2 regions of the Marinobacter psychrophilus genome follow, and region 2 is predicted to be linked to the other one. Evidence: riboswitches for the same ligand, from Rfam matches in the RefSeq annotation. Region 2 holds a riboswitch; the other holds the start of a gene.
What was found. Region 2 has a riboswitch for thiamine pyrophosphate ahead of ABA45_RS17520 (3-oxoacyl-ACP reductase). Riboswitches for the same ligand answer to the same signal wherever they lie in the genome.

Region 1 (9,556 bases), 1.9 Mb from region 2:
TCGGAGCATCTCCTCGACTTACTCAAATCATTTTAACCTCTTTTTGCAAAATTCTTATCGTGTATCTGCAATGAAGCGCTGCATCTTTTTTGCCTAATCAATCGATAGTCGTTTGCCACCATTTTTGTCTCCTAACAACCCTTCTTGTTTTTGCCCTGGATAACGTTTTCTTCGGAGAGTCCTCTTTGCGAAGGTAAAATCGGCCCACTTGAGCGCGAGTTGACAAAACAGGCAGGCTGTTAGCTCAACGAGCGCAGGTGTAATATCTCTATCTCAACAATAGGCAATAAAGAGCCACGAAATGATTCAAAAGACGCTTGTTTCAACCGATGACGTTCGCAACCGTTTTTCAAAGGCTATGTCGGCGATGTATCAAGCAGAGGTACCTCAGTACGGCACCCTACTTGAACTCGTGGAATGCGTAAATCAAGAAACACTTAACCAACAACCTGAGCTTTACCGTCGTTTGGAAGCGCAGAATGAACTTGCACGCCTTAGCGTCGAACGCCACGGAGCAATTCGTGTGGGCACAGCGGCTGAGCTGTCTATGTTGCGACGCTTGTTTGCCGTTATGGGGATGTATCCTGTCGGTTATTACGATCTTTCTGAAGCGGGTGTACCGGTTCATTCAACCGCTTTCAGACCCATCAACGATGATGCGCTATCCAAAAATCCGTTCCGTATTTTTACCTCTCTACTGCGCATGGAGTTAATTGCAAATGAAGTACTTCGCAAGCGTACAGAGGCCATTTTAGCAACGCGCGACATTTTTACATCCAAAGTACGGGAACTGATCGAGTGCTATGAGTCTCAGGGTGGGCTATCCGACAAGGAAACGGATCAATTTGTAAAAGAAGCCCTTGAAACATTCCGCTGGCATCAAAATGCCACTGTCGATTTAGATACCTATCACGCGCTATGCGACGAACACCGCTTGATTGCTGACGTCGTCTGCTTCCGTGGGCCGCACATCAATCACCTCACACCGCGCACATTAGATATCGATGAAGTTCAGCGCCGCATGCCTGATGTGGGTATGAATCCAAAAGCAGTCATCGAAGGGCCTCCACGTCGTGAACGGCCTATTTTGCTTCGCCAAACCAGCTTTAAAGCGTTGGAGGAGTCGATCCGCTTTGCCGGTGAAGCGCAGGGTACCCACACCGCCCGCTTCGGTGAAGTTGAACAGCGAGGGGTGGCTCTCACGCCAAAAGGGCGCGCACTGTATGACCAGCTCCTCAATGACGGCCGCAAGCAAGCGGCAGGACTCGATAACGATGCGCACCAAGCGGTTATGAATGGCGTATTTGCCGCGTTTCCCGACAGCGATCAGGCGATGCGTCGTGAGGGGTTGGCCTATTTCCACTATTTTCTGACTACCACTGGGCAAACCGCCAAGGACTGTACCGAAGAAGATATGGAGGCCTTGATTGCACAAGGGCTGATTGAAGTGCAGCCGATTACCTATGAAGACTTTTTGCCAGTGAGCGCGGCGGGTATTTTCCAGTCAAACCTTGGGAGCGCGCAAAGTGAGGCCTATGCAGGTAGCGCGAATCGTAAATCATTTGAAGAGGCTCTTGGTGCTCAGGTAACCGATGAGCTATCTCTTTACGCCGAACGAGAAAGGGCTTCGAAAGCTAAGGTGATAACAAGCTTACAAGGCTAAGAATTTGGTTGAAGATTTTTTGCTTTATAAATACTGCGATGGTGCTACGTTCATGTAACTTGAGTAATCGCTCAAATTAAGTTTGAACGATTGCTCAAGTTGAGTTACTGTTATTCCGTTACACCCACTAGGTAAACTCACGCTTCAATTTGAGTGATCACTCAAATTTGACGGCAACGTTTTGCTCGATGTGAGTAATCTCACGTTTACCTTTACCGCAAGGAGTCATTCCATGACCAACTTTACTCTTCACGACAAAGAAAGCGCCCCACAAGCAAGCCAAAATTTACTCGACAACTCCATCAAAGCTTTCGGTATGGTTCCAGGCCTTCACGCGGTTATGGCAGAAGCACCAGGCTTACTTGAAGGTTATCAGCGGCTTCACCAGCTTTTTCTGGATAGCAGCTTCGACGACGAAGAAACTACCGTGGTTTGGCAAACCATCAACGTCGAGCATGCTTGCCATTACTGCGTGCCCGCTCACACCGGTATTGCCAAAAGCATGAACGTTGATGACGCCATCACTGAAGCTCTGCGAAACGAAACACCGTTACCGACAGACCGGCTGGAAACCCTTCGCGACTTCACCCTCGCCGTTGTGCGCGGCCGCGGCAACGCGGATGACAGTGCCGTGGCAGCATTTCTAGAGGCTGGTTTCACTAAGCGCCAGATTCTTGAGGTCGTTCTTGGCACCGCACAGAAGGTGATGAGCAACTACACAAATCACCTTGCCGAGACGCCAATAGACAAGCCGTTCCAGAAGTTTGAGTGGCATAAGGCTGACTAACATGCCTAGCAAGTCGGAGGCGGTTCTCATTGCCCGTCCTGACTTGTCGCTAGTGTATTGAACGCATTATCTATTTTTGAAAGATGGCCAGGATCATGTCGAGCAACCATAAATTACTCAAAAACTAACTTTCGTGTACAAAACTGCTCATTCGCAGTGCTTCCAGGGACAAGGCCATATCCTCAGCGAGAGCGTGAACCGCCGCACTGTCGACGTCACGATGGGCAAAAGCGCGTAATCCCATTACTTCTGCCTGCAAGCGCCGTCCAAGGCGAACGGGGTCGAGCTGGGCATCCAGTTCCCCGATCTCCTGTGCCACATCGAAACGGTCAATAAAGCGTTTTTCCATACTTGCTAACAGATCTTCGGCCTTGCGCCAGGCTGTTTTCTCTCGCTCGCCCAGCTCCAACAGGCTTTTGACCAGCATGCAGGCTCGACTTGGTAATTCCCGATCGCGAAGGCTACCTAGCCCGCGCAAATAAGCGGCAAGCCCCGCTAATGGTGATGGGTAAGCGTGTAAGGTGCGTTCGAACTCGGCCAGCCCCAAGCGAGCATAGCGTTCCAGAGACTCCTGAAATAGCCCATCCTTGCTGCCAAAGGTGGCATAGATACTACCCGGCCGCATGTCGAGCGCTTTCTCCAGGTCCTTCAGTGAGGTTGCATGAAAGCCTTTTTGCCAGAACAGCTGAAGAGCCCGCTCCAGAGAGTCTTGGCGGTTGTGAATCGTTGCACGAGCCATGATTAATTCCAGATTTTGAGGCCAACATAGGGCATCAGTAAATATTTTGAGTAATCGCTCAACCTTATATTGAACACTCACTCAGGTACAGCTGCATCCCATTAAATTCGCAATAGTACGCAGTGTCAGTTTTAGGCGTTTGCACATTGGAAGTATTTAGGCGTCGTTGTTATTGGTCAATGTGCCACTGATTTTGAGGATGTCGCCGATGTAGCTGTAAAGTAGGAATATTTTATTGCATGTTGGTATAGTTTTTGGATTCCGGTATCGTCCTTATGAGGCTTAGCCTGCTATACTCGCCTTTCTCAACGGGGTGCCTCCAACAGGCTGAGACCATACCCGCGGAACCTGCCCCAGATAATGCTGGCGAAGGAATTGAGCTTTAACCGGCCGAAAACCGCGTGTGGTGCCCTAAAACCGAGTTTTGAGGTTTAACCACCATGGCGTATTCGCTGCTACAACGCATTGCTCAAAATAGTCACACTGCCCTACTCCCTGCTAAAACTCGGACTGTTTTAGGATTATTTATCCTCATTTTTACCAATTTATCCAGCGCTACCGAAAACCCCAACTTAACGGTATACACTCACCCCTCGTTCGCAGCGGAATGGGGGCCAGGACCGGCGGTAAAAACGGCGTTTGAACAGCGCTGTGACTGCCAACTTAATTATGTGGTGCTCGACAGCGGCGGGGACATTTTGCAGCGACTGAGGTTAGAAGGCGCCAGCAGCTCAGCCGACCTGGTGTTGGGCCTGGACACCGGCACCATGGAACTGGCTCGCTCCACTGGGCTATTGGCGCCGCACAATGTAAATCTGGACGCTCTCGATTTACCCATCCTCTGGCAAGACCCAGTGTTCGTACCCTACGACTGGGGCCACTTCGCGTTTGTTTACGACACCGAGCAGTTGGCCAACCCGCCAAAAAGCCTGGCTGAGCTGATTGCAGCACCAGACGATTTGAAGATCATCATTCAAGACCCGCGCACCAGCACCCCCGGCCTAGGCCTTTTGCTTTGGATGCGCCACGTTTACGGCGACGATGCCGGGGCCAAGTGGGAGCAGCTGCAGAAAAAAATCCTGACCACCACAAAAAGCTGGAGTGACGGCTATTTTTCATTGTTTATGAACGGTGAAGCGCCAATGATTCTGTCTTACAGCACCTCACCGGCCTACCACATGGCCGTCGACAAGACCGAACGCTACCAGGCAGCAGAGTTCAGTGAAGGTCACTACCTGCAAGTGGAAGTGGCGGCAGTGGTCGCCAGTTCGCCACATCAAACGCTGGCAAGAGAATTTTTGGATTTCATGCTAAGCGCCGACTTTCAGCGCCATATTCCGCTGAAGAACGTTATGTACCCGGCCATTGATTTGGGCGCCGAACTGCCCGATGTTTTTAACCGCCTGATACAACCGTCCCGCACCCTGTTTTTTAATCCGGCCGAAGTAGCACAGCACCGGCGCGAATGGGTCGATGAGTGGCTGGAAGCCATGACGCGCTAGCGGACTGGCTAATGCAAAATCCGCTGAGCTTTTGTAACGCCCATCGCGCGCCGCTGAGCCACCCCGGCTGGCAGTTGGCACCCGGGGTGCTGATTGCTCTAACTATTATCACACTGACGGCCACAGGCGTGGGCGCCCTACTGTGGCAGGCACCGGCGCTGAACCCGGAAGAGCTCTGGCACAGCCGTTATCTGCGCAACGTGGTTGTTTTTACCGTCTGGCAGGCGCTGCTGTCTGTGCTTATCAGCACGCTGCTTGCCATTCCCGTTGCCCGGGCGCTGGCGCGGCAACCGCAGTTTCCCGGCCGCGGCCTTCTACTCCGGCTGATGGAGCTCAGCCTGGTAATGCCCTCCATTGTGGTGGTTTCTGGTCTGGTCAACGTTTACGGCCGCCAGGGTTGGTTGACTGTGGTTGTGAGTGACTTTATACCGGCGCTGCAGTGGAATCTGTACGGTTTGAACGGCATTGTACTGGCCCATGTATTTTTTAACGCCCCGCTGATTGCACGCATCCTACTTCAAGCGCTGGAGGCCACACCGCAGAGCCAAAAGCGCCTGGCTAGCCAGATGGGGCTGCGCGGTTTTATAGTGTGGCGGGTTCTAGACTGGCCGGCCATGAAACCGGTGTTGCCCGGGTTGCTGGCGCTGGTGTTTACCCTGTGTTTTACCAGTTTTGCCATCGTAATGACTCTGGGCGGCGGACCAAATGCAACCACATTGGAAGTGGCTATTTACCAGGCCCTGCGCTTTGAATTCGATTTTGGCCGCGCTGCCTTGCTTGCGCTGGTGCAGCTAAGTATTTGTGGGGGCCTGTGGTGGCTGGTTATGCGCCTGGGTGAGCCCACCAGAGTGTTATCAGAACGACGCTTCAGCCAACCGCCGCCGCGGCGCGATAATCGCGGACTAGCACGATTTTGCGATGGCGCACTGGTACTGGCCTTCGCCATTTTCCTTCTGCTGCCACTGCTGGCCATTGTCACCCGCGGCTATCCTGGGCTGGCCACGCTGCCCATGCTTGACCCACAAACACCGCTGTTCCGGGCCACCGTGAAAAGCCTGGCGATTGCCCTGCCCGCTGGCCTGTTAGCGGTCATCGCCACTCTGGCCATTGTTGCAGCCGGGCAATTCCCCAAGGCAAAAATGGTCACTCACAGCGCCGGCTACTTGCCGTTGATAGTGCCACCGCTGGTATTGGGAACCGGTCTGTTTCTGCTGTTTCGCCCTAGCCTCGGTTCAGCCGGCCAGGGAATGCTTCTGGTAGCACTGATTAACGCCATGATGGCACTGCCCTTCATTCTTCAGCTTGTTCGTGGGCCGCTGGCAAGCCTGGACCAGCCAAGCCGACAGCTGGCTGACCAGCTGGGTATTCTAGGTTGGTATCGCTGGCGCTCGCTGCACTGGCCGCGGCTCAAGCGCCCGTTAGCGTTGGCGTTGGCCTACGGAGTTGGCCTTTCTCTGGGAGATTTTGGGGTGATTGCACTGTTTGGCTCGCCTGGTGCACCCACACTTCCGGTGCTGCTGTACCAGCAGCTCGGCAGCTATCAACTGGTTGCAGCAGCGGCTACCGGGCTTTGGCTTATTCTACTGTTGTTGATGATATTTAGCCTCGCTCATATTCTTACCCGCGCTGCCCGCTTACGCCCATTTGCCCGACCGCAGAACGTATCCGTTATGGACATTCACCATGCTTGATGTTTCCGGTCTAGGTTTTCACTACCCGACTTCACCCGACCAACATGGGCCGAAGTGGCAGTTTGATTTTACGCTGGCACCCGGCGAATGCCTCGCTATTCATGGCGTCAGTGGTTCTGGCAAATCCACCCTGCTCAATCTGCTTGCCGGGTTCCTGCAAGCAAGTGGCGGCTCTATTCGCTGGCGTCGGCAGGAATTGACGCCATTGCCACCTTGGGAACGCCCGATCACCAGCGTGTTTCAGGAGCACAATCTGTTTGAGCACCTGAACGTTGCAGATAACATTGGCCTTGGCCTTCATCCGGGACTAAAGCTGTCGGGCGCACAAAAGATAAAAATTGCCGCTGCTCTGGAGCGCGTGGGCCTGGCCGGCATGGGCAAACGCCGCCCGGCGGAACTGTCCGGCGGTCAGCGTCAGAGGGTGGCCTTGCTGCGAGCACTGCTGCGCGGTCAGCCCCTGTTACTATTGGACGAACCCCTGACCGGGCTTGATCCAGACGCCCGTCATATTTTGCACAGCCTGTTGCTGGAACAAAAACGCGACGGTGTGGCGATGATATTGGCCAGCCACGATGCGGAAGACCGCCATGTCCTGGCGGATAAGGTGTGGAGTCTTTAAGCTGCTATTCATTGGTTATTATCCTGGGAGTTTGGCAACAACGTGACCCGTGCTGACATGTCGGATTACTCACAACCTGATCAGAGCGCCGCTGGCGAGTTGCTGATTGACGGCGACCAAATAAGCGCCTGTGGCGACTGGACGCTTCCCTACTACCACGCCCTCTACTCATCCGTTACCGCAGTTGGCCAAGACTCCGACCGCAAACGAACACTTAACCTTCAAACGTTGGGGCGTATAGACACCGCCGGTGCTGCACTGCTGGCTGAACTTGTTGGGCCCCATAACCTGGAGCAGTGGCTAGCGGATAACCCGCAAGCGGTTAGTCGTGAAACCGCCGCGCTTTTGAGTGCAGTCGCAACCGCCATGACCGATCAACAGCCACTGCCAGCCCCACCCGGCTCTACGCTGTCTGGTTTGGTACGCGATATCGGCGCTTGGGTAACTGAGTTGTACCAGCTCGTTGTTACCCTTGTTGGCTTTATTGGCCAGATTATTGCGGCCCTGGCGTGGACAACACTGCACCCACGGCGCTGGCGCATGACGGCTTTTGTGGCTGCAGTTCAGGACACCGGGCTGAATGCGGTACCCATTGTAGCCCTGCTCACCTTTCTGGTCGGTGCTGTTATCGCTTTCCTCGGGGCCACTGTATTGGCAGATTTTGGCGCCACCATTTATACCGTTAACTTGGTGGCTTTTTCATTCCTGCGGGAGTTTGGCGTTTTATTGGCGGCTATCCTGTTGGCTGGCCGCACAGCCAGTTCTTTCACCGCCCAGATCGGCGCTATGAAAGTAAATGAGGAATTGGACGCGCTGCGCACGCTGGGCCTTAGCCCCATCGAAATGCTGGTGTTGCCGCGGGTGCTTGCAATGATGGTCAGCCTGCCGTTGCTGACATTTGTAGGGATGATATCTGGCATGGTGGGTGGCGCCCTAGTGTGTGCGATGACGCTGGACATCACTCCGACACAATTCGTATCGATTGTGTCCCAGGATGTCGCGTTGAAGCACTTTTTGGTGGGTTTGTCGAAGGCACCCATATTCGCTTTTCTAATTGCAGCCGTGGCTTGCCTTGAGGGTTTCAAAGTCAGCGGCAGCGCCCAGTCAGTAGGCGTACACACCACATCCAGCGTAGTGCAGTCGATTTTTATGGTTATTCTGTTCGACTCCATCGCGGCACTGTTTTTTATGGAGATGGGCTGGTAAATGACACAAACAACGAATGGAGAAAACGGATCCCAAACGTCGATTATTCAGGTGCGAAACCTGGAAAACCGCTTTGGCAGTCACGTTGTTCACCAACAACTTGATTTGGACCTGTTTCGCGGTGAAATTCTGGGAGTGGTCGGCGGATCTGGTACCGGCAAGTCGGTTTTGCTGCGCAGCATCGTTGGTTTAGTCAAGCCGTCAGGCGGCGACATTCGGGTATTTGGCAAAGATTTGCTCGCACTGTCTGCTCGTCAACGCTCGCTTACTGAACAGCGCTTTGGCGTACTGTTTCAGAAAGGCGCGCTGTTTACCTCGCTTAATCTTCAGGAAAACATTGCCCTGCCGCTGATCGAGCATCGCAAATTGCCGCGACCCGAAGCCGAGCATCTTGCACGCATGAAACTGGCACTGACCGGTTTATCGGTAAAAGCGGCTACCCAGTATCCGTCGGAGTTATCCGGCGGCATGATCAAGCGCGCGGCACTGGCAAGAGCGCTGGCTCTGGATCCGGAAGTCCTGTTTCTGGACGAGCCCACCGCCGGGCTAGACCCAATCGGCGCAGGCGCCTTCGACCAACTGATTGTTACCCTGCGTAATGCACTGGGTTTAACCGTGTTTCTGGTGACCCATGATCTGGATACGCTCTACAACAGTTGTGACCGGGTGGCGGTACTGTCGCAGAAAAAAGTTCTGGTGGCCGATCGTTTGCAGAAAGTTGTCAAAAATCCCGACCCGTGGATTCAGGAGTATTTCCTTGGGCCACGGGGCCGGGCCGCCAGCTACGCAGTTCAAACTAACAAGGCATTGCAAGCACCCTATTCCCAGCAGGAGTCATCATAATGGAACCCAGAGCCCATCACTTCCTGATTGGGATGTTTACGATTATTACGGCGGCCTCGGCTTTAGTGTTCGCTTTGTGGCTTGGCAAAACCAGTAATGAGCGGGAATGGGCCTGGTATGAGGTAGCGTTTGATTACACAGTCAGTGGCCTTTCTGAAGGCAATCCGGTTCTTTACAACGGCGTCGATGTGGGCGACGTGGTCTCTTTACGTTTGATGCGGGAAAATCCTGGGGAGGTTCGAGTGCTGGTGCGCGTCGATGAGACCATTCCGATGCATGAAAACACCCGGGCCAGCCTGGTACTGGCGAACATCACCGGCAGTATGAGCATCGAGTTCAGCGGCGGCAGCCAGAACAGCCCATTATTAATGGGTAGCCGTGAGAACCCCCCGATTATTCACGCCCAGCGCTCCGCTCTCAGCGGCCTGCTGGACAACAGTCAGATACTGATGGATAAAGCCGACCAACTGCTTAGTAACGCCAATCAGTTATTTTCTAACGACAAT
Region 2 (9,556 bases):
TGTACCGTGATTTGATATTGGGCAGTAAAATAGCGTTTCAGCGATGATCAGGCCTGGCCAACCCTAAATGTTCGCGCAAAGTGCGGCCCTGATATTCAGTACGAAACAGCCCGCGACCTTGCAGCACCGGCACCACCTGCTCGATAAAGTCTTCGATGCCACCGGGCAGCGACGGCGGCATCAAGTTAAACCCGTCGGCGCCCTCGTTGCGGAACCAGTGCTCCATCTTGTCCGCAATCTGCCGTGGCGTGCCAACCATAGTGCAGTGGCCACCCCCCGCCGCCAGCCGGCCCAACAGCTGGCGCAAAGTCGGCTGTTCCGTTTCGATAATGCGTAAAATGGTGCTGTAACGACCCTGTGGCCCGCTAAACTCCTCCAATGGCGGAAGTGTTGGCACGGGTGCGTCCAAATCCCAGCTCGAACAGTCCTGGCCGATAAACATGGCCAGCTGACGCAAAGACGCATCGACAGGTAACAACTCATCAAGCTCACGCTGCTTGGCCTTTGCTTCCGCCTCGGTGGGTGCCACGTAGGTCACCAAACCCGGCAGAATCGGCACATAAACCTCGCGACCACCGGCTTTTACCCGCTGTTTGATATCGCGGTAATAGCTTTGCGCCGCTGGCAAATCATAAGCAACTGCATAAATCGCCTCGGCGCATCTGGCCGCCAGCTCCCGCCCGGGCTCTGACGCACCGGCCTGAAACAGCACTGGATGCCCCTGCACCGGGCGCGGTACGTTCAGCGGTCCGTCTACCCGAAAAAACTCACCCTGGTGGTTTATCGGACGCACCTTGGCAGGGTCGGCGTAATGGCCCTGGCGGTCAAACCGCAAAGCGTCATCGGCCCAGGAGTCCCACAATCCCAATACCGCCTGCACAAACTCGTCGGCGCGGCGGTAACGCTCGGCGTGGCCGGGCATAGATTCATAACCATGGTTGCGGGCTTCTACATCAAACATCGACGTAACCACGTTCCAACCAATGCGGCCGCCAGAGATATGATCCAGCGACGCGACGAGACGCGCGGCATGAAACGGTGTGTAAAACGTGCTGGATACGGTGCTGATAAACCCGATCTTTTCTGTGGCCCGGCTCATGGCTGCCATGGCCGTTAGCGGTTCCAGGTAAAACCAGCTGCCATCTGACACATTGCCCGCCGAATTGCTGTCGGCGAAAAATACGGCGTCTAGCTTCCCTCGTTCGGCGGTTTGCGCCAAGCGCTCGTAATAGCGAATGTCTCCCAACTGCTCCACCGCCGACTGCGGGTGGCGCCAGGCTGCCCGATGATGGCCGCAGCCCATCAAAAACAGATTTATGTGCATCATCCGTTGATGTACATCTGGAGCCGTCATCAGTTTTTCACCAACCCACCGTCTACCACCAGGTTCTGCCCGGTGACCGAGCGCGACCAGGGTGACGCAAAAAATAAAGTGGCATCGGCAAACTCTGCTGGCGTGGTCACCCGCCGCAACGGTGTGCTGGCTGCGATGAAATCAAACACCGCCTCGGGCGTGGCAGCCGATGCGTCCGTGGTGCGCAGCAGGCCACCCGACACCATATTGACGGTGATGTTGTCTGGGCCCAAATCCTGAGACAAGGTACGGGTGAGCGACAGCAAAGCGGCTTTACCCGCAGTGTAATCGTGGTACGGCACCACCGGGTTCTGGAACAGGTTGGTTCCCACATTCACAATGCGACCAAAACCCACTTCACGCATGCCAGCCAGTGCCGCCTGAGTGGTGTTCAGTGCACCGCCCACCACGCCGGCAAACTGCTGGTTCAGATTTTCCCAGGTCAGCTGCTCCGCGTTCGGGCGAGCATCGCCGTTGAATGAGAAATCCGGTAAAGCATTATTGATGACCGTGGTCACCGGAAACCCGAAATGCTGCCGCGCCTGGGCAAACATCGCCTGCACAGCTGCGCGGTCGGTCACATCAGCCTGCACCGCAAGCGCACGCACCGGTTCTTCAGCGGCAAGTTTGTGCGCCGCTTCGGCGCTGTTGCGATAGTTGATGACCACACTGGCGCCTTCGCGCAAAAACGCGCGCACCAGATGTTCTCCCAAACCGCGGGCAGCACCGGTTATCAAAACCAGTTGTTGATCAAGACGGATGGATTTATGCATAGACACCTCATGGCTGAGGCGAAGGTATGAATGGACAGATTTGGTACCGGCGCACCTTCTGACATCCCTTCGCCAGTGTGAACTGGATCAGGTTCAACGGGTGTGCTCTCAGCCCTGCAAAGCAGGACACCCCGTGTCGAGCCCAAACCATAGCATAACGAATGCGCGAATATGCAGCCCAAGCCGCCACAAACTAGCTGCAATTGACAAGTACGAGCAGACTTCCTACTCTACTGACATTCCTGGGGGCGCCATTGCGATGGCTGAGACTCCGCACTGTGTGCGGTAACCCTTCGAACCTGATCCGGGTAATGCCGGCGAAGGGAAGGATAAAGCCTGCTTTACGCTTGCCTGTGCGCTCCTTTCTTTGCCTGCGGTTTGTCCCGGTTGTCCCGGTCATTCGCCACCTATGGCGATGACACTCCCGTCTGCCACGGCAAGGAAGATTTACCAATGCTAAGCACCTCTACCGCCCTTGTGTGGCTTGTTTTATTTGCTGCACTTTTTGCCATACCCGGCCTGATTTACGCACGCCACAAGCAAGACAAACTGGACGATTTTCTGGTGGCCCGCAACAGTCAGAGCAGCTCCGCTACCCTACTGACACTGCTCGCGACCACCATGGGCACCTGGATTCTGTTTGGCCCGGCGCAAGCCGCCACCTGGGGTGGTATTGGTGCCGTTACCGGTTATGCGCTGGGTGCCCTGGCGCCGCGGCTGATCATGATTCCCTTGGGTAAACGCATTCGCACACTGATGCCCGAAGGCCACACGCTGACCGAATTTGTGCTCGGCCGCTATGGCCGTGTTATGTACGGATTCGTGCTGGTGATCATGGTTTTCTATCTCTTTATCAGCCTGACAGCGGGCCTGACGGCCATTGCCAAAATGGTGTCTTTGTTGGCGCCGGTTCCTCTGTGGCTAACCGCCAGCATCGTCATGGGCGCCACCCTGCTGTACACCCTGTACGGCGGCCTACGGGTCACTATTTTTACCGACCGGGTACAAATGCTGGTGATTTTGCCATTCCTGGCGCTATTAATTGGTTTTGGCTGGCAGGCCACCGGAGGTTTGGCTCCGGCGCTGCAAGGCTTGCAGGAAAAAGCACCGCATCTGCTGGACCCGCTGGACATCAACGGCCTAAAGTCCGGCCTGACTTTTTTCCTGGCGGTGGTGCTGACCGGATTATTTTACCAAGGCACCTGGCAGCGCATTTTCGCCGCCCGCGATAACAAGGTTATCCGCAACGGTTTTATCATCAGCGGTCTGCTGAGCTTCCCTATCATTTTCATCATGGGCTTATTCGGGCTGGCGTTTGTCGGTTTGGGCTTGCCGGGGGACGGCTCGGTGGCGCTGTTCAGCGTGCTGTTGGCCGATGTGCCCGTGTGGTTTGCCATTGGCCTGCTACCCTTCGGGCTGGCGCTGATTATGAGCAGCGCAGACTCCACCATCAGCGGGCTGACGAGCATCATGGTCATAGACCTGCGCCGACTGCTGCCCAAGTTGGGCAACCATAGTCTGCTGTCGCTATCGCGTTGGCTGATTGTGTTGTTGTCGATACCGGTTTTGTTCGTGGCGGCCCAAGGCTACAGCGTGCTTTACCTGTTTCTGCTTGCCGATCTGTTGTGCTGCGCCGCCGCTTTCCCGGTATTTTTCGGCTTCTACAACGCCCGTTACCAAAGCTACAACGCCGCGATTAGCACGTTTGCCGGCCTGGCTACCGGGTTGATGCTGTTTCCCGCACCGGGGGCGCCGCTCACCTATTTGCTGGAATCTTTCCTGCTGGCAACCTTTGTACCGATTGCGGTGTCGTTATTGTTGCTGCTACTGCCAAAGGGCAAGCTCTTTGATTTCTCTGTGCTGGCGCAGCGGGTCAAAGAACTGGAGGGGTAATGCCAGGGGTTTAGCGCTGTTTGTACTGAGTTGGGCAATAACCCCGGCTTATGTCCGGGCTTCTCAACTTCAGGTGTTTTGTTGAGCGGCCCGACACCCGCGCCCGCCACAGCCTGAAACTACTTGGCTTCAGTGACTTGCGCATAAACCGGATAACCTCGGGTTCTGACATGCCGTACAGTTGCTGAATGGCCTCGAAAGGCGTTCGGTCTTCCCAGGCCATCTCAATAACACGGGACTCGTCGGATGGACTCATGGCGTTTGCCCTAACAGAACAGAATTGTTCGAAGCGATACGTGCTACCACGGCTTTTGGATGCAGGTTAGCCGAGCCCTGCTCATTGCCCACCGGAATTGCAATGGGAACTAACACTTCATTCCGGCGCAAAAACCAGGGCATAAAGGGCGGATTGTAGCGCGCCCAAACCGGCTCGCCAATCGCGCGAAAGCCGTTTTCATTGATCCACGCGTCCAGCTTATTCTTGTGGCTCTGGTAACCCTTTTCACTCCAGGTACCTGAGTAGCGCACCACGGCCATGCGCTGTGTGGGAACCTGGCGTAGCGTTATTTTGGGGTCTTTGGGCTGCGGCAGCGTCTCCATTGTAAAAGACGCGGGCATCATAAAGCTTACAACCCAGCTGTCGTTTTCCCGCTTCTGACCGACCGGCGACGTCATATCAATCTTTTCGCTTTCAGCTTCCTGCGCGACCGGCGAAGTCATTTCAATTGTCTGCTGGGAGGTATTGTCACCGGAGATGTATTTGAACAACCGGCCGAAGGCCTTGTTACCGGCGTTAGAAAACTTTCCGTCTACGATGGTTTCGGCCAGGATATGTGGCTCGTAATCGCGCACCTCAAAGCTCTGATCCTTGAGTACAACGGTGTATTCGGCTTCTTCTGTCGCCATAACGTTGCCAACTCCGAGAATTGCCACAATCATCACCCAAACTGTCTGCTTCAGGTGAGTCATTAGCGCCCACCCCCAAAAGGTCTCTGGAGATCCATAGAAACACCTCACTTTTTGTGTACTCTTGAAGTCTGGCATGGAAGACAGAGAGACGCCATGTCCAAACTTTTGAGCCTTCATACGTGGCAATATCCAGGAATTACTGCCACGCTTTTAATTGTGGAAGGAAATAGCTCCACGTTTGAATGTGGATAGGGAGAAACACTATGTATCGCAAAATTCTCGTGCCCGTCGACCTGTCACGTACGGCGCAAATGTCAAAGGCGCTCAACACGGCAATCGACATCGCCAAGCATTATAACGCCGCACTCTGCTACATCGCGGTCACCAACACGACTCCGTCCGCCGCTGCACACAATCCGGAAGAACTGGCCAAAAAGCTCAACACTTTTGCCCAAGAGCAGGGGGAATTACACGGCGTCGCTACCGACAGCAAAGTGATCTCGACGGCAGATACCTCCGTGGAACTGGATGACCGATTGCTGGAATCCATCAAAGAAACCGGTGCAGACCTGGTCATCATGGCGTCACACTCGCCTGGCACCGGCGATCGCTTGCACATTCTCCACTCGAATGGTGCAAACATCGTCAGACACAGTAACGTGTCGGTTTTCGTTGTGCGTGAGGATTAATCTGGTGCGGCGCCGGGGCCCGAGACCTTAATCCTGTCGTTTCGAATGTAAAAGTCTCCGTTGATCGTCAAAGCCAAAGGCTGTCCACTTAGCGGAGCCTCTTCGGGCAAGCCTCTTTGGGCATGCACGTGCAAATGCGGCTCTGAACTATTGCCGGAATTACCCATCTCCCCAAGCTTGTCGCCAATTTCCAGACTGTTTCCGGCCCGAACCTGAACGCTGCCCTGGCGCAAATGCGCCAACACCACAAAGAAATCACCGCAATCAACAGCGACGTAATTGCCTACGATATTCTCGGGGTCTATTTCAGGAACCTGCATGTCCTGAATACCGTCCACAATTCTGGTGACTTCCCCCTTACAAGGTGCTAACACCGCTGTTCCGAAGGTGACATAACGAGCTGGGTCAGCGGGTTGCCAGCCTTCTACATGACGGCCAAATGGCGTAATCCGTACAATGTCGAGCGCGCGGCTCTGGCCCCGCCAGGGCCGGAATCGCTCTACCGATTTGTCCAGTGTATGCAGGTGAATATTGACCAGTCTGCCTGAGCCCCCTTGCGCCACCAGATAGTCGCCCGCACCGAAGGGCGGTGCAATATTCACGGTGTCTACCGGCGGAAGTTCACGGCCCAGCCACGCCAGATAACCCATATAACCGCCGATCGAGCCGAACCCGGCTACTATAAGCACCAGCGTCGTTGGCCCGGCTGACGCTTGCCAAAATCCGTTGCCCAGGAGGCGGCCTCGCACAAGATGCCAAGCTGTAATCAACAGGAACACAACGGCGTAAACATACGGCACCCAGAAAGGTGGCATCGTCCATAAAGCCGCGAGCCCTATCCCCAGAATAACCGCGCCAACTGAAATAGCCTGAAGCCCAAAAGCCAGAAAGCCAGCTGCCGGAAACCGTGCAAACCAAAACAGCAGCAGCACCGGAAGAAGAATCTGAGTAACCATGACCATCCAAGACATTAATCGGGGTTCCTTAATTTAAGCCGCAATACTGATAGGGAATACACACAAAGAATTCTTACAAAGAGCGCTCATAACCAAAGCCACTACCACGCCAGCCAGATGACATGCTTAGCACCCTTTCCGGGGCGATGGGCACGCACCGTCACCGGCTCAACAGACAGCCCGGCACGCTTGATCCGTTCGGTAAAAGTGGGGTCTTGCCCTGCCGACCAGTAAGCCAGAATGCCTTCGGACGTCAGCGCGGCCTGGGCGGCGGCAATACCGGCGGCGGTGTACAACCAATCATTTTCCTTACGGGTCATTCCTTCGGGACCGTTGTCGATATCCAGCAAAATGGCGTCATAGTGGCCCGGGGAGTCTTTGATCAGCTGCACCACGTCGCCGACGTGCACTTTTGTTCTGGGATCCTTTAAGGGATAACCCGCCGCAAGGCCCAGTGGCCCGCGATTCCATTCAACGACGTCCGGCACCAACTCAGCCACGGTTACTTCAGCCTTACCACCCAGCGTGCCCAAGGCCGCTGCCAGCGTAAAGCCCATGCCCAAACCGCCAATTAGTACGCGTGGTGCGGGGTGATCGGCAATCCGCTCGCAAGCGAGCGTTGCCAAAGCATCTTCGGAGCCGTGAAGGCGGCTGTTCATCAGTTCGCCGGACTTGCCGGCAATTTTGATCGAAAACTCATCATTGCGCTGGAGCAGGCGCAACTCCGTGCCTTTGCCCGGAATAGTGGCGGTACCCAGCAGTTCAAAACGGGCCATAAAAACCTCAAAAGTCGTCAACACACCGGCAAAGGATTCGCCGCAATATTCGGGCGCAATACTCTACCACGCCCTTCTCTCCACTATGCCCTTCTCGCTAACACGCTGTTCCTTTCACCCCATCCTCTATCACCGTCTTCCTTCTACCAGGACAACTGCTCGCCGTTGCTGTGCCAGAAGGTTCCGGAATTCTCCAGATTGAGCCCTTCAATCAGCGCAACCAACCCTTTCGCAGAGTCTTCTGGCGAAATCAGCCCGCCAAAATTCACCATACGAGTTTTCACATAGCCCGGGTGAAGCTGGGCGACAGCGATACCGTGAGGCTTCAAGTCAATTGCCAAAGATTTCGCAAACGCGTTCAATGCGGCTTTGGAGGCACGGTAACCGTAGCGACCGCCAGAGTCGTTATCAGCAATCGATCCCATGCGGCTGGTGATATTCGCGATCTTGCCACCGGCGGGCATTTGCGGGAACAGGGCTTCGGCGATTCGCAACGGTGCGTAGGCATTGATCTCCATCTGGGTACGCAGGGAGTCAAAATCGATGCTGCCCAGTACTTCATCCTGCAACAGACCCGCGTTGTTAATCAGCACGTCGATTTGAACGCCTTGCAAGCCGGCCATCAGCCTTTCCACACCGGCGTCGGTTGTAACATCCACACCAACAACAACCTTGGCAGCTACGTCCGTAAGCTCGGTCGACGTTTCACGACACACGCCAATTACCTGACAACCCTTTGCAGCAAAGAGCCGGGCTAGCTCCAGGCCTATTCCGCGGTTCGCACCGGTGATGACCACTACTCGTTTATTCGACATAACAACACCTCATAGATGAATAGGATAAGATGGCAAAACCGCCCTCCAGACAGGACACAGCCCCATTGTCTTCGCCATTTGTATTCGCCGTGTTTGCTCTGGCGCTCATCGCTTTCGCGATATTTTACCTGTTTTTCTACCGCAACTGGCGGCGACAACGTGAACTGCAACAGCCTTTTCCGAAAGCCTGGCGCAAGTTACTGCGGGCCCATATGCCACTCTATCAAAAACTCCCCCCGCCCTTGAAAAAACAGCTGGAAAAATACGTTCAGCTTTTTCTTTCCGAAAAGGCCTTCTACGGCTGCGCCGACTTTCATGTGGACGAGCGGGTAAAAATTACCATTGCCGGCCACGCCTGCCTGCTTATTCTGGCCCGCCCCTACGCTTCTTATGACGATGTTCGCAGCATTCTGGTGTACCCGAATGCGTATCGCGTTCAAACAGCACAGAGTGATGGCATCGTGGTTAGTGTTCAAGATCAAGTTCGAGCGGGCGAAGCGTCTAACCGGGGGCAAATCGTGTTGGCGTGGTCTGAATGCGAAGAAGGCGCGATGAATTCAGATGGCCCGCACAACGTTATTCTTCATGAGTTCGCCCACCAACTGGACTACCTGGACGGCACTGCAGACGGTGCGCCGCCACTAAGCGGAGAGCAAGCCCAAGTGTGGCAACAAACGATGACCAAAGCGTACGAGAACCTGCGATCTAGCTTGCGGCATCATCAGAAAAGCTGGCTAGACCCTTACGGCGCCACCGAGCCTGCCGAATTTTTTGCGGTGCTTACAGAGGCTTTTTTTCAGCAGCCAAAACATCTGAAAGCCGAACAACCGGACGTTTACGAAGCCCTGCGCGGTTTTTATCGGCTGGACCCCATAGACTTCAGCCGCCACGAAGGTTGAATCGCCTCCTGCCTTTCACTGTAGAATGCTACAACTTATTTCACTCGTTAGCGATAATGCAAAAGAGCGCCACCATGATTGATTTTCGCAGTGACACTGTTACCCGCCCTACCAAGGAAATGCGCGAGGCCATGGCCTACGCGGAAGTTGGTGACGATGTTTACGGTGAAGACCCAACAGTGAACAACCTGCAAGCCTGGGCAGCCAAGCGGCTTGGCTTCGAATCTGCCCTGTTTACGGCCAGCGGCACCCAGGCCAACCTGCTGGCGATTATGAGCCACTGCGGTCGCGGCGACGAATACCTGTGTGGCCAGTCAGCGCACAACTACCGCTACGAAGGCGGTGGCGCTGCCGTGCTTGGAAGCGTGCAACCTCAGCCCATCGAGAATGAGCCCGACGGCAGCATCAACCTCGACAAGGCCCGCGCAGCGATAAAGCCCGGTGACTTTCATTTCGCCATAACGCGCCTGTTATCCCTGGAAAACACCATCG

Region 1: it holds a riboswitch for thiamine pyrophosphate, as region 2 does, so the genes downstream of both, thiB (thiamine ABC transporter substrate binding subunit) here and ABA45_RS17520 (3-oxoacyl-ACP reductase) in region 2, are expected to answer to the same signal.

Annotation. Positions count from the first base shown of each region.
Region 1 is NZ_CP011494.1:1,923,215-1,932,770, reverse strand. Features, by position in the region: gene hglS (2-oxoadipate dioxygenase/decarboxylase HglS) at 302-1,663, shown strand; gene ABA45_RS08660 (carboxymuconolactone decarboxylase family protein) at 1,896-2,450, shown strand; gene ABA45_RS08655 (TetR/AcrR family transcriptional regulator) at 2,575-3,189, opposite strand; TPP riboswitch at 3,489-3,581, shown strand; gene thiB (thiamine ABC transporter substrate binding subunit) at 3,630-4,691, shown strand; gene thiP (thiamine/thiamine pyrophosphate ABC transporter permease) at 4,703-6,382, shown strand; gene ABA45_RS08640 (ATP-binding cassette domain-containing protein) at 6,375-7,001, shown strand; gene ABA45_RS08635 (MlaE family ABC transporter permease) at 7,044-8,207, shown strand; gene ABA45_RS08630 (ABC transporter ATP-binding protein) at 8,208-9,050, shown strand; gene ABA45_RS08625 (MlaD family protein) at 9,050-9,556, shown strand, end outside.
Region 2 is NZ_CP011494.1:3,860,645-3,870,200, forward strand. Features, by position in the region: gene ABA45_RS17515 (LLM class flavin-dependent oxidoreductase) at 38-1,354, opposite strand; gene ABA45_RS17520 (3-oxoacyl-ACP reductase) at 1,354-2,127, opposite strand; TPP riboswitch at 2,175-2,271, opposite strand; TPP riboswitch at 2,362-2,470, shown strand; gene ABA45_RS17525 (sodium:solute symporter family protein) at 2,581-4,020, shown strand; gene ABA45_RS17530 (TIGR03643 family protein) at 4,031-4,276, opposite strand; gene ABA45_RS17535 (SOUL family heme-binding protein) at 4,273-4,989, opposite strand; gene ABA45_RS17540 (universal stress protein) at 5,193-5,618, shown strand; gene ABA45_RS17545 (M23 family metallopeptidase) at 5,615-6,589, opposite strand; gene ABA45_RS17550 (spermine/spermidine synthase domain-containing protein) at 6,676-7,350, opposite strand; gene ABA45_RS17555 (SDR family oxidoreductase) at 7,494-8,165, opposite strand; gene ABA45_RS17560 (M90 family metallopeptidase) at 8,231-9,064, shown strand; gene ltaE (low-specificity L-threonine aldolase) at 9,139-9,556, shown strand, end outside.